DNA from 2 places in the Bacillus sp. NP247 genome. Region 1 is predicted to be linked to the other one. Evidence: a T-box and tRNA genes for the amino acid it is inferred to sense, from the RefSeq annotation. Region 1 holds a T-box; the other holds one or more tRNA genes.

The links. A T-box is a leader RNA that pairs with one kind of tRNA and senses whether it is charged. The one in region 1 lies ahead of thrS (threonine--tRNA ligase), so its partner is inferred to be a tRNA-Thr.
Region 2: it has a tRNA-Thr gene. The T-box ahead of thrS (threonine--tRNA ligase) is inferred to sense a tRNA for this amino acid. The anticodon was not compared.

Annotation. Positions count from the first base shown of each region.
Region 1 is NZ_CP076653.1:4,924,077-4,931,236, reverse strand. It holds partial or broken gene KPL75_RS25600 (DAPG hydrolase family protein) at 140-640, shown strand; gene thrS (threonine--tRNA ligase) at 910-2,829, opposite strand; T-box leader at 2,874-3,096, opposite strand; T-box leader at 3,132-3,355, opposite strand; gene KPL75_RS25590 (pseudouridine synthase) at 3,481-4,188, opposite strand; gene KPL75_RS25585 (YdbC family protein) at 4,374-4,994, opposite strand; gene KPL75_RS25580 (nucleotidyltransferase) at 5,178-5,996, opposite strand; gene KPL75_RS25575 (hypothetical protein) at 6,142-6,486, opposite strand; gene KPL75_RS25570 (hypothetical protein) at 6,619-7,160, shown strand, end outside.
Region 2 is NZ_CP076653.1:2,089,656-2,096,815, forward strand. It holds gene KPL75_RS11010 (L-lactate dehydrogenase) at 1-360, opposite strand, end outside; gene KPL75_RS11015 (hypothetical protein) at 828-1,064, opposite strand; gene KPL75_RS11020 (TetR/AcrR family transcriptional regulator) at 1,195-1,782, opposite strand; gene KPL75_RS11025 (MFS transporter) at 2,106-3,329, shown strand; gene KPL75_RS11030 (hypothetical protein) at 3,360-3,515, opposite strand; tRNA gene KPL75_RS11035 (tRNA-Glu) at 3,651-3,722, opposite strand; tRNA gene KPL75_RS11040 (tRNA-Ser) at 3,729-3,819, opposite strand; tRNA gene KPL75_RS11045 (tRNA-Asn) at 3,826-3,900, opposite strand; tRNA gene KPL75_RS11050 (tRNA-Ile) at 3,908-3,984, opposite strand; tRNA gene KPL75_RS11055 (tRNA-Gly) at 3,991-4,061, opposite strand; tRNA gene KPL75_RS11060 (tRNA-Lys) at 4,075-4,150, opposite strand; tRNA gene KPL75_RS11065 (tRNA-Thr) at 4,161-4,236, opposite strand; tRNA gene KPL75_RS11070 (tRNA-Phe) at 4,251-4,326, opposite strand; tRNA gene KPL75_RS11075 (tRNA-Asp) at 4,341-4,416, opposite strand; tRNA gene KPL75_RS11080 (tRNA-Met) at 4,420-4,496, opposite strand; tRNA gene KPL75_RS11085 (tRNA-Ser) at 4,523-4,615, opposite strand; tRNA gene KPL75_RS11090 (tRNA-Ile) at 4,633-4,709, opposite strand; tRNA gene KPL75_RS11095 (tRNA-Met) at 4,714-4,790, opposite strand; tRNA gene KPL75_RS11100 (tRNA-Ala) at 4,811-4,883, opposite strand; tRNA gene KPL75_RS11105 (tRNA-Pro) at 4,898-4,971, opposite strand; tRNA gene KPL75_RS11110 (tRNA-Arg) at 4,983-5,056, opposite strand; tRNA gene KPL75_RS11115 (tRNA-Leu) at 5,060-5,148, opposite strand; tRNA gene KPL75_RS11120 (tRNA-Gly) at 5,165-5,239, opposite strand; tRNA gene KPL75_RS11125 (tRNA-Leu) at 5,269-5,349, opposite strand; tRNA gene KPL75_RS11130 (tRNA-His) at 5,374-5,449, opposite strand; tRNA gene KPL75_RS11135 (tRNA-Thr) at 5,460-5,535, opposite strand; tRNA gene KPL75_RS11140 (tRNA-Val) at 5,540-5,615, opposite strand; rRNA gene rrf (5S ribosomal RNA) at 5,621-5,736, opposite strand; rRNA gene KPL75_RS11150 (23S ribosomal RNA) at 5,838-7,160, opposite strand, start outside.

The DNA of each region.
Region 1 (7,160 bases):
TTTTAGACATATTTTTATATAATGTTCAGAATGCAACAGATCAACTATTTCTGTTTATTGAACCCATAAGATACCCATACTATAATACTAAATATAAATAATCAACACTATGTTGATTAAAACGATAGGAGGTACAGAAATGAAAAACCAAGTATCACTAGTAGTTGAACATGAATTGAATGACGTAACACCAGAAATGATTGACTAGTGGTGGGATAATATTGATAACTCTGAACGATATAAACTATGGCATCCAGAAGAACATGTTGATTTTAAATGGTTAGTTGATCCTAAAGTACATGGACACGTAGGAGCCATATCAGCTTCAATCGAATCTGCGGGGGGGGATGGACTAGAATTTCCGCTAAGGATTAGATGGGAAGATCCTAAAGATTGTCCTATAAATACCCATTACAGCCATGTTTTAATGGGTTCATGTTTAGATGATAATGACGATGTAATTTCACAAGTAATACATCAATACGAAAAATCTGAGAACGGTACAGTAATGACTTCTACATTCATTTTTCCGAAAGGATTACCACCATTTATTAACCTAAGTGGTTTATATAAACACAATGTAGAAGAAATGGGTCAGTTCAGCAAATTTTTACCGAAACTTTTTGAAGAAAATTTGTAAGGCAAGTTAACAGCTTTACTTTTAATAAGTGATTAACTAGAAAACAAATCGGCCTCCAACATTTTAGATATGTCTACAATGTTGTGGGCCTTTCAATATCAAATCAATCACTTTCCACTTTACTTCATTCAGGTAATGTACTCTTCCCTTCAAATGAAAAACACCTCCGTTGAATTGACATACTTAGTATGCGAATTCAGGAGGTGTTTTTTTTCATGTGCCATTATTCGAGTTCACTTCATTATAATGGCGTATTTTCTAATCAATTATTATTTTCTATCCTTTATTTCCTCTTCAATACTTGCCGCAAATATATCTAGCGAAACAACTTCTGACTTCTCTTCACCATATTTTCGTATATTTACAGCTTCGCTTTCCATTTCCTTATCCCCAATAACAAGAACATAAGGAACTTTTTGCATTTGTGCTTCCCTTATTTTATATCCTAATTTTTCATCTCGTATATCTCGTTCAACACGAATTCCAGCTTGTGCTAGTTTGTCTGCAACCTCATTTGCATATTGTACATGTACTGCATTTGAAACTGGGAGTACTTTCACTTGAACTGGTGCCACCCATGTAGGGAACGCGCCACCAAAGTGCTCAATTAATATGGCTAAGAAACGATCTAAAGATCCTAAAACTGCTCGGTGGATGACAACTGGTCTTCTTTTTTCATTATTTTCACCTATATAATTTAAATCGAATTTCTCTGGCATTTGGAAATCGAGCTGGACTGTTCCGCACTGATGACTTCTATTTAAAGCATCTTTAATATGAAAATCAATTTTCGGTCCGTAAAATGCACCGTCACCTTCATTTAATCTATATTTATAATTTAATGATTGTAATACATTTTCTAATGCCGATTCTGCTTGCTCCCATAATTTATCGTCACCCATTGAATCTTCTGGGCGAGTAGAAAGTTCTACTTCATACTCAAATCCAAAAGTTTTATACACATAATCAATTTGCGCCAACACTGATTTAATTTCATCTTCAATTTGTTCTGGTGTTACAAATAAATGAGCATCATCTTGGCAGAAAGTACGAACTCTTAATAATCCGTTTAAAGCGCCACTAAATTCATGTCGATGCACTTGACCGAACTCACACATGCGAATCGGTAATTCGCGATAAGAATGCAATTTATTTTTAAACATAAGCATATGTCCTGGGCAGTTCATCGGTTTTAATGCAAAACTTTTATGATCTACTTCTGAGAAATACATATTATCTTTATAATGTCCCCAGTGTCCTGACTTCTCCCATAATTCTTGATTCATCATAAATGGAGTAAGCACTTCTTGATAATTGTACTCATTTTGAATTTCTCTTAAAAATGCTTCTAATTCATTGCGAATAATCTGCCCTTTCGGCAAGTAAAACGGCATTCCCGGAGCCTCTTCTGAAAACATAAACAATTCAAGTTCACTACCTAACTTACGATGATTTCTCTTTGCAGCCTCTTCAACAAAATGCAAGTGCTTTTCCAATTCTTTTTGAGAAGAAAATGCAACACCATATATACGCTGAAGCACTTGATTGTTACTATCACCTCGCCAATATGCACCAGAAACATGAGTTAATTGGAAGGCTTTCAAATAGCCTGTTGACGGTACATGTGGTCCTCTACATAAATCTACAAACTCACCTTGTTTATATAGTGTTACACTTTCCCCATTAGGGATTGCTTCTAAAAGTTCTAATTTCAGATGATCGTTCATTTCTTTAAACAGTTTGTTTGCCTCTTCTCGTGAGACCTCAACTCGTTCTATTTTTACATTTTCATTTATAATCTTTTTCATTTCTTTTTCGATTTTCGGTAAATCTTCTACGTTTACACTACTCGGAAGATCCATATCATAATAAAATCCATTTTCAATGATTGGTCCTACTCCAAGATTTATATCACCATACAATCTTTTTACAGCTTGCGCTAAAATATGTGCCGCGGAGTGTCTTGTAATTTCTACACCTTCATTTGAATCTATAGTAATGATTTCTACTTCCGCATTTTCTTCAATATTTCGGCGTAAATCATATAACTGATCATTTACTTTCCCCGCGACTGCTTTCTTTTTCAAACTACTACTAATTGATCCAGCAATTTCTTCTAAAGTAATGCCTTTCACAAATTCTTTAACGCTACCGTCTGGAAATTTAATTTCAATCATCTGTTCTTTCATTTTTCATCTCTCCATTTCATAATAAAAAGCACACTCCTCCCTAAAATAGGGACGAGTGTGCTTTTACCCGTGGTTCCACCCAGATTCCCATTGTAAACATACAATGGCTTCTTTTACGGTAACGTCGTTTACACGGCACTAGATACTTAATTTCCCCAGTGCAGCTCTAAGGTGGTAAGTTATTTTTCTGCGTTAGGAAGTTCTCAGCTTTCCTCCCTTCTCTGTATAACCGGGTAAAATAACTCGTGTCCTTTTCTTCGCTTATTATGAAATTGAATGCAAAAAAGCATATTCATCCCTAAAATAGGGACGAATATGCTTATATTCGTGGTTCCACCCAGATTCCCATCACAAAAAACATAATGGCTTCTTTTGCGATAACGTCGCTTACACGGCACTAGATACTGAATTTCCCTAGTGCAGCTCTAAGGTGGTAAGTTATTTTTCTGCGTTAGGAAGTTCTCAGCTTTCCTTCCTTCTCTGTATAACCGGGTAAAATAACTCGTGTCCTTTTCTTTGCTTTTAAAAGTACATCCATTAATTGTTATTTACTATATCTTATTCATTTTATTTTTGCAAGTGTTTAAAAAATATTTTTTATTTAATAAAAAAAGAAACCAAAAATAAATTTTTGGTTTCCCCTTCTCAATTTTACCAATCTTGTGGTTCGTAATTTAAGTCTGAAAATAGTCGTTTTTTCTCTTTTTTCGATAAATCTCTCCACTGTCCGACTGGTAAATTATTCAACTCAATATTCATAATTCTAGTACGTTTTAACGTGTATACTTGATACCCTAAAGCTTCACACATACGGCGAATTTGACGATTTAGCCCCTGTGTTAAAATAATTTTAAACTCATATTTTGATAACTGTGTAATCTCACAAGGAAGAGTTTTTGTATCTAAAATTTTAACACCCGCTGCCATTTTCTCTAAAAATTCCGGTGTAATCGGCTTATCTACTGAAACGATATATTCTTTCTCATGCTTGTTTTCAGCACGTAAAATCTCATTAACAATATCGCCATCATTCGTTAACAAAATTAAACCGTCTGAGTCTTTATCTAGACGTCCAATGTGACTAATTCGTAATGGATGATTCACTAAATCGATAATATTACCTTTTACAGCTTTTTCACTCGTACATGTAATACCTACTGGTTTATTTAAAGCGATATATACGTGATCTCGAGCGATACGAAGTTGCTCTCCATTTACTCGTACGTCATCACCTGGATTTACTTGGTCACCAATTTTTGCAACCTTACCGTTAATAATTACTTTTCTCTCGTTAATTAACTTATCTGCTCCACGTCGAGACGCTTTTCCAGCTTCACTAATAAATTTATTTATACGCAAGTTAGGCACATCCTTTTCATAAAAAATTTCAAGCTCACACTGCTTCTACCGTACAATACAAAAGGGTAAGCCTCCTATTTTAACTTAAATATATTAACATGAAAGGGTATATGGCGTCTTCTATTAATTTCTTGTTTATAAGAAAATATCTTTATTATACATTCATTTATGCACTTTTTACAGAATTAATATACAAGCCATTCTTCCTTACATACAGCTTGTTTCCCTTTTATCTCTTCTATATCTTCATGAATATTAGCTAGTTTATACAATAAAGGAAAACTCTCTTCCACATAATTTTGATGCACCATTTCATCTTCCCAATAAGTTAATACTATGTAACGATTTTCATTTTTTAAAGACTTCGCAACTACTCCACCTAACATCCCTTTTACATTCTCCATTCCTTTATTCCAAATTGTTTCTTGCTTATGTAAAAAATGATTTTCTTTTTCTCCCTTTACATCACATATGGCAACTCTTACGAATGATCCTTCTGTAACAACGTTTTTCAAAGGCTTATCATTTATATCATACAACGTTTGAAATAATTCAATTTCACATGAAAGAAACGTATCCTCTTGATTACTATTTAAATAAATTGTATCGTGAGCCCCATTCATAAACGATTGATATGCATTTCTATCTTCCCATAAAGTATATACACATGCCTCATCTTCATTCCATCCACCAAATTGCCCATGAAAACCATCTAGATGCTGTATATCACGCCATTTTTCTTGTGCTTTTGAAAACAATTCCTTTTTCTCTTCTTCCACCCTACAGTAGATTGTTTTTAGTAACATTTCTAATTCCCCCTTATCTTACATTTCATTTCCCAGTTGCAATACTTTCTACCTTTCCACCTACACGAACATTAAGATCATTCATTTCTTCATATGTTTCAAAAGTAAATACCATATAAAAATTCAAATCTCTTGCCTCTCTCTTATTCCACCCTTTTGTTTACATAATATAATTACATTTCACTAATTGTCTTTAGTATTCAAAAAATCCTCCGCTCTTTCTATCAGCCATTCACCAAACGTGTCTAAAAATAATAAAATTTCATTTATATCATTTATCGGCTCAATTACATATTGTAATGCCTTTCTCATATTTTTTTCTTGTTCAGGAAAATGCTCACTAAATAACTCATATGCAGGATATAAGTCTCTGGAATAAAGCCCTTCTCTATCAATTGTCAACGCTAGACCTGACCTAATTATTATCTTCATAATCCAACGGCAGCAATCCGCAATATCATCCACGCCTTTATTATGAATTAATTCTTCGCGTGCTTGTCCAATTTGCTTCCGCAATTGAATAAGGTGTTCATAGGCTAACTCCTGACTTACTTTATATTTAGGTAAAGACAATGTTATATCTTCACCCAATATACATACACCATGTGTCTGTATCATAAAGCTTATAAAAGAAAAACTATTGGAATTTATCACTTCTTCTTCACTGTAAAAACTTAACTCCACTCCTGATATACAATTAAACTTTTGTAGACTTTGAACTTCTAGCTTCTTTCGCCAACTTAAGTCTATTAATTTAGGATCCTTTCGCACTAATATAAGTACATCTATATCTGCAATCCCTTCAATTCCAATCCCTTTTGGAATTGAACCCCTTATATAAACACTGTGCAAAGCATCCTGTAACATTTTACAACAAGTATTTTTTATTTCTTGTATTACCTCCATAAATATAGGTTGAATTTTATCCATATGTGCATCATTTATAATATAGCCTTCATCATCTGTTGGACAAAAACGTCCTATTTTTTTTATACTTGGCAAATTATCAGCTCATTTCCATACTAAATATTATTTTATCCTATACGCATAATAATTATAATTTAAATGATTCAGAATTAAAAATTAAAAGAGATAGAAAGTAAACAATCCTACAATATCATTTACTTCCTATCTCTTTTATTATCAATTATTTTTCAAATATATAATACGTAATCTCTCCCGGATAATGTAATACAGTTACTTTCCGATCCCCTTTTTTAAAACTAACAGTATGCCCGTTTTCCCCTAAGTTCTCCCATCCACTTGCCTTCGTAATAGGCATTACACTTATATATTTATTATTCTCTTCGTTATCATCGTTAATATGTATTGCTGACATTGGTATTGGAAAATCTTCGATTTCTGATTCTTTGTTCATATATATGAGTGCAAGTAAACCAACTAATAACATAGCCGTTGCAATACTTGAAGCTCGTTTTTTTCTTTTCGTCCCCACTAAAACTCCCCTTTTCTTACATAATATCTTCATTATTTTACTAGTTTTAATTATTCACGTATAGAATAAACGTACTTCAAATCACTTCTGCACTATACTCTTTGCCTTCAATAACATTATTGTTTTATATTATAATTATAAATTTTTAAATTTTGGAGGCGCTACATTTTGAAGAAACTACTTTTTACTAAATGGACAGTTGTTATTTCTATTTTCATCATTTTCGGTACGATTTTCTACGTAACTAATGGTAAAAATAAAAATGAGAAAGCAACTGTAGAAACAGTGGATACAAAAACTTTCAAAACTAAATTACAACCTAAAATTAAGGAATTGACTACTAATTATAATGACATTATCGAAAAAGATTGGTTGCCTGCCTGGGAAGAGATTAACACGAACGGAGATTCAGTGGATAGAAATAAACTATTAGTTACAATGAGTGCTGTTTCCAAGCAGTATGAAACAATTATGAACGAAATAGACACGATAAAAATTGAAGAAAACATAACAGATATACATATACAAAAACAACTAATCCAATTCACAACTCAGTTTAAATCCGCATCAAATTACATGAAAAATGCAGCAGATTTAATTATTGATAAATACAATAATTCTACTCCATCCAATGAAATAATTGAAAATACAAAACAGGCTTTAGGGCTTGCCGATCAACATATTTTCATCGCTTTATCTACTTTAAATGA
Region 2 (7,160 bases), 2.4 Mb from region 1:
GATTAAGAAGATTCCATCGAATCCGCTATCCATAATACCGCGAACGATTTGTTTAAAGATCTTTGTATTTTTTTCAACTAAGTCTAAACGAGTTTCGCCTGGCTTTTGTGGTAATCCAGCAGTGATAACAACTAGATCTGCATCTTTACAATCTGCATAGCTACCGCTCCAAACTTTTGTTGGTGCTGGAGAGAATGGTACCGCATGGCTTAAGTCCATTGCTTCCCCTTCTGCTTTTGCTTCATTTACATCTACAAGTACGAATTCTTCAGCTACACCTTGGTTGATCATTGAGTAAGCATAACTACAACCTACAGCTCCTGTTCCTACTAATACTACACGATTGATACCTTTTTTCATGATAATTTCCCCTCTCTATTGTTCACATATATTTTATATTATTGTTTAAGTAATTAATTAAAATACTAATTTAATGTTGTTTAACTTCTTTACATACATATTGTAGCACGTATCATTGTGAAAAAGTTCACAAATTATGACCTATTTGTGAACTTTTTCACATAGAGTGTAAAATGATTAGATCAAGTGTGGAATCAATACCAATGAAGATGTTTTATAAAGATTGTGAATCGAAATAAACAAGTTTAATTACCACTTTAAAAATATTTTTACCCCTCTCCATTTTTAGCAACGTACAGATAATATCGTTTCATCAATAGAAGAAATAAAAGAGTAGCCTCAAACTACTCCTCATGCGGTAACACACTATATAAACGAAGCTGGGCATTTCTTCCCTGATGCCCTAGCATATGGGAATCTATTCTATACACCATTTTCCAAGATACAAGTAAGCAAAACGTAACATATTAAACTTCCAGCTGATCTACTATGAGAAGAATAAATACAACAACAATATCTACCCCAGCTAAAATACCAAAGTAAAATCCCTCAACGTTGAAGAAAAATGCAACTGGTGGAAACAATATTGTTTCTACTCCAAATAGAATAACTACTACACCTACTCGTCTTGCTAACACCCTTTCATTCTTTGGATGGAATACAGTATTATATCCTGCAATGAAAGGTGTTCTTTCTTTTTTCAATATATTACTTCCTATCCATATAAATAAACAGCCCGCTAATGCGAAAAGGAGCAAATAAATTAACATGCACTGCTGTATCACCTCCATTTTAACAATTACTGTATATCAATTTTAAAAATATCCGTTAAGATCATGACACCAAACCATTCAATATAAGTGATAGGCTATGTAAAGCTTTAGACAACTGTGCCTCGGCATCTTCAGAATTCGCAATCCAACAAGCGAGGTCCACTAATCCCCCATTTATGAGCCGTGCTAAAGCTTCACAGTCTGTTTTTTCAATAATATGCTCCTGCATCAATTGCAGAAGCATATTCCCCATTGTTGCTAAACATTGTGATTGCGATGATTGATAATAGCTAGTTCCTAATACTGCTGGTGCATCCCGAAGTACGATTCTCTGAATTTCTGGATCAAGTGCCATCGTTAAATAAGCTCGACAGCGCCCAATAAATCCTTCCCAATTTCCTTCCGCCTCATCTGATACTTTCCGTAATTTATTATCCATTTCCATATCAATTTCTTTTACAACTGCTTCTAACAATCCTTTTTTATCGCCAAAATGATGATAAATTGCACCACGCGTTAAACCGACAGATGCAGTAAAATCATCCATAGATGTGTTTACATATCCAACTGTACCGAAAGCCTCTCTTGCTGCACTCAGCAATTTAGCGCGTGTTTCAATGATCATTTCTGCTCTTGTTTTTTTAACCATCTTTTCCTCCTACTTCTATTCATTCCCTTTATTCAAAATGAATCCCATTATAGTATCGTTCTCTATATAAAAGAATAACTCCTTTTAACGTTAGCTCTCCATCCAGAGATAAAACATTTCAATTGACATACGCACCGTATGTTAATATGATATTGGCATACGGTGCGTATGTCAATTTTTTCTAGCTTACAAGATAATATAACTTCTTACTTATACCCTAAATTGACTCACTGTCCCTTTTTATAGAAGGTATTAACGACACAGAGGAGGAGTTACAAGAATGAAGAATGTATATGTAAACGTCAAATACTTTGGTGATTATTATGTTTAATTCCTACCGTGAGATTTTCAGTGCTTCTGGTACAAAAGGATTCTCATTAGCAGGCTTTATAGCTCGGATGCCCATATCAATGATGGGGATTGGCATTGTTACAATGTTATCTCAGTTACGTGGTGACTATTGGCTTGCCGGAGCCGTTGCAGCCACCTTCACATTATCATCAGCTTTACTAGCTCCTCATATTTCTCGTATGGCTGATCAATTAGGGCAATCTCGTATACTTCTTCCGACTACAGGTATCAGTGTTTTCTTTACGATTCTCTTACTTCTATGTACGAAATATGAGGCTCCTTATTGGACGCTATTTCTATCCGCCTTATGTGCGGGTTGTATGCCAAACATGTCGGCCATGGTACGTGCACGTTGGACTAAACTATACCGTGGATCTCATAAATTGCATACAGCATTTTCCTTCGAATCGGTCGTCGATGAAATTTGCTTCATCATTGGTCCTGTATTATCCGTCAGTTTAAGTGTTATGTTCTTCCCAGAAGCAGGACCACTTTTATCATGTGTTTTTCTTACAATCGGGGTATGCCTATTCACCATGCAAAAAAGCACAGAACCACATGTACATCCCCACGACATTACAAACAAAGGGACAGTATTTAAAATTGGTACATTACGGGTGCTTGTATTCACACTCATCGCTATAGGTACTATATTTGGCACAATAGATGTAGTTAGTGTGGCTTTTGCTGAGCATCAAGGAAACACAGTAGCTGCTAGCTTTGTGCTTTCCGTCTATGCAATCGGTTCATGCCTGGCAGGTCTTATTTTCGGTACTCTTAAACTCAGTACTCCACCATATAATCAATTTTTAATAGCAGTCACACTATCAATGGTAACAATGCTGCCACTAGTTTTCGTAAACACTATTGCTTGGCTAGTAGTTATTGTTTTCTTTGCAGGCTTATCTGTTGCCCCTACTATGATTATTACTATGGGACTGGTGGAAAAAATCGTACCTGAATCAAAAATAACCGAAGGAATGACCTGGGCAATTACAGGACTTGGTATTGGAGTCTCTCTAGGATCAGCGGTAGCTGGTTTAGTTATTGATACCTTTGAAGCTCGCGCAGGATTTAGTGTGGCTATTATTGCAGGAGGCCTTGCCTTAACTATTGCACTTTTAGGATACAAAACTCTCCACTCCGCATATAGTCATGCTGTTATGAAACCGGATGGGCATTCAGCAGAGAGTTAAAACATATTCAAAAAATAGGATTACCTCTTCTTATGTATAAGAAGAGGTAATCCTATTTAAATTAATATAACTTTTTTGTATCGTATCTTGAACGATATCCTCTGCTTCTGCTGGTGTTACTCCAATTTTAAGCAAATATCTATAAATACTTTTTGATATTTCCATAATGACCTTTTCATACTCCATCGCTCTCTCCTTTCTATTAGTTAGACGGTTCAAATAGAAAAAAGTATACAAAAATCTATAAAAAAAAGCAGCCTATCCAAAGTCCACTTTTACACAACAAAAAAGAGATAGCAGATTATGCTATCTCTTTTAGTATGACCCGTACGGGATTCGAACCCGTGTTACCGCCGTGAAAGGGCGGTGTCTTAACCACTTGACCAACGGGCCAAAATCTGGCAGAGAAGAAGGGATTCGAACCCTCGCACCGCGTTCGCGATCTACTCCCTTAGCAGGGGAGCCCCTTGAGCCACTTGGGTACTTCTCTATAATATGGCTCCGCAGGTAGGACTCGAACCTACGACCGATCGGTTAACAGCCGATAGCTCTACCACTGAGCTACTGCGGAATAATTATGGTGGGCCTAAATGGACTCGAACCATCGACCTCACGCTTATCAGGCGTGCGCTCTAACCAGCTGAGCTATAGGCCCATAAAAAGCGGGTGAAGAGAATCGAACTCTCGACCAGAGCTTGGAAGGCTCTTGTTTTACCACTAAACTACACCCGCATTAAATTAAAAATGGTGAGCCATGAAGGATTCGAACCTTCGACCCTCTGATTAAAAGTCAGATGCTCTACCAACTGAGCTAATGGCTCATTTTGAAAGTGGTGCCGGCTAGAGGACTTGAACCCCCAACCTACTGATTACAAGTCAGTTGCTCTACCAATTGAGCTAAGCCGGCTTGCGATTTCAAAATGGTGGCTCGGGACGGAATCGAACCGCCGACACGAGGATTTTCAGTCCTCTGCTCTACCGACTGAGCTACCGAGCCTTTATGTAAAAAAATGGCGGTCCCGACCGGGGTCGAACCGGCGATCTCCTGCGTGACAGGCAGGCATGTTAACCACTACACCACGGGACCATTTGGTTGCGGGGACAGGATTTGAACCTGCGACCTTCGGGTTATGAGCCCGACGAGCTACCGTACTGCTCCACCCCGCGATGATATAATATTTAATTTAGAAAAATGGAGGAGGTAGAGGGATTCGAACCCCCGCGCGACTCTCGCCGCCTGTCGGTTTTCAAGACCGATCCCTTCAGCCGAACTTGGGTATACCTCCGAGATATGAACTTTGAGTGGTGGACCTTGTAGGACTCGAACCTACGACCGGACGGTTATGAGCCGTCTGCTCTAACCAGCTGAGCTAAAGGTCCTTTATGGTAGCGGCGGAGGGGATCGAACCCCCGACCTCACGGGTATGAACCGTACGCTCTAGCCAGCTGAGCTACACCGCCATAAGTTATATTCAAATAAGTGGAGCCTAGCGGGATCGAACCGCTGACCTCCTGCGTGCAAGGCAGGCGCTCTCCCAGCTGAGCTAAGGCCCCATATTTTGAAAATATCGGGAAGACAGGATTTGAACCTGCGACCCCCTGGTCCCAAACCAGGTGCTCTACCAAGCTGAGCCACTTCCCGTTAATAAAAAACGCGCCCGAGAGGAGTCGAACCCCTAACCTCTTGATCCGTAGTCAAACGCTCTATCCAATTGAGCTACGGGCGCATATGGTGCCGAGGGCGGGGGTCGAACCCGCACGGTGGTCACCCACCGCAGGATTTTAAGTCCTGTGCGTCTGCCTGTTCCGCCACCCCGGCATGTCATATTGAAAATTGGAGCGGAAGACGGGATTCGAACCCGCGACCCCAACCTTGGCAAGGTTGTATTCTACCACTGAACTACTTCCGCAAGACATGTATGAGTTATTTTATTAAAAGTGCGGGTGAAGGGAGTCGAACCCCCACGCCAAAGGCGCTAGATCCTAAGTCTAGTGCGTCTGCCAATTCCGCCACACCCGCATATTATAATTTTAAAAGAAAAAATGGGGCGACTGATGGGAATTGAACCCACGAATGCCGGAGCCACAATCCGGTGCGTTAACCACTTCGCCACAACCGCCATGATTTTCTGGTGCCGACTAGAGGACTTGAACCCCCAACCTACTGATTACAAGTCAGTTGCTCTACCAATTGAGCTAAGTCGGCTAAATGGTGGAGGATGACGGGATCGAACCGCCGACCCCCTGCTTGTAAGGCAGGTGCTCTCCCAGCTGAGCTAATCCTCCGAATTGCCTGGCAACGTCCTACTCTCACAGGGACAAGGTCCCAACTACCATCGGCGCTAGAGAGCTTAACTTCCGTGTTCGGTATGGGAACGGGTGTGGCCTCTCTGCCATCATTACCAGACTGTATTCATTTAAGACAAGAATTATCATAACTTATTCGACATTTAAAGTCAACAAGTTTTTTATATTCTTTCAAAACTAGATAACATCGCTTCATATTATATGGTTAAGTCCTCGATCTATTAGTATTCGTCAGCTCCACATGTCACCATGCTTCCACCTCGAACCTATCAACCTGATCATCTTTCAGGGATCTTACTAGCTTACGCTATGGGAAATCTCATCTTGAGGGGGGCTTCATGCTTAGATGCTTTCAGCACTTATCCCTTCCGCACATAGCTACCCAGCTATGCCCTTGGCAGAACAACTGGTACACCAGCGGTGCGTCCATCCCGGTCCTCTCGTACTAAGGACAGCTCCTCTCAAATTTCCTACGCCCACGACGGATAGGGACCGAACTGTCTCACGACGTTCTGAACCCAGCTCGCGTACCGCTTTAATGGGCGAACAGCCCAACCCTTGGGACCGACTACAGCCCCAGGATGCGATGAGCCGACATCGAGGTGCCAAACCTCCCCGTCGATGTGGACTCTTGGGGGAGATAAGCCTGTTATCCCCGGGGTAGCTTTTATCCGTTGAGCGATGGCCCTTCCATGCGGAACCACCGGATCACTAAGCCCGACTTTCGTCCCTGCTCGACTTGTAGGTCTCGCAGTCAAGCTCCCTTATGCCTTTGCACTCTACGAATGATTTCCAACCATTCTGAGGGAACCTTTGGGCGCCTCCGTTACACTTTAGGAGGCGACCGCCCCAGTCAAACTGCCCACCTGACACTGTCTCCCGGGTCGATAAGACCCGTAGGTTAGAATTTCAATACAGTCAGGGCGGTATCCCACCAGCGCCTCCACCGAAGCTAGCGCTCCGGTTTCAATGGCTCCCGCCTATCCTGTACAAACTGTACCAAAATTCAATATCAGGCTACAGTAAAGCTCCACGGGGTCTTTCCGTCCTGTCGCGGGTAACCTGCATCTTCACAGGTACTATAATTTCACCGAGTCTCTGGTTGAGACAGTGCCCAAATCGTTACACCTTTCGTGCGGGTCGGAACTTACCCGACAAGGAATTTCGCTACCTTAGGACCGTTATAGTTACGGCCGCCGTTTACTGGGGCTTCAGTTCAGAGCTTCGCTTACGCTAACCCCTCTCCTTAACCTTCCAGCACCGGGCAGGTGTCAGCCCCTATACTTCGCCTTACGGCTTCGCAGAGACCTGTGTTTTTGCTAAACAGTCGCTTGGGCCTATTCACTGCGGCTTTCCGTTAAGAAAGCACCCCTTCTCCCGAAGTTACGGGGTCATTTTGCCGAGTTCCTTAACCAGAGTTCTCTCGCACACCTTAGGATTCTCTCCTCGCCTACCTGTGTCGGTTTGCGGTACAGGCACCTTTTATCTCGCTAGAAGCTTTTCTTGGCAGCGGGGAATCAAAGA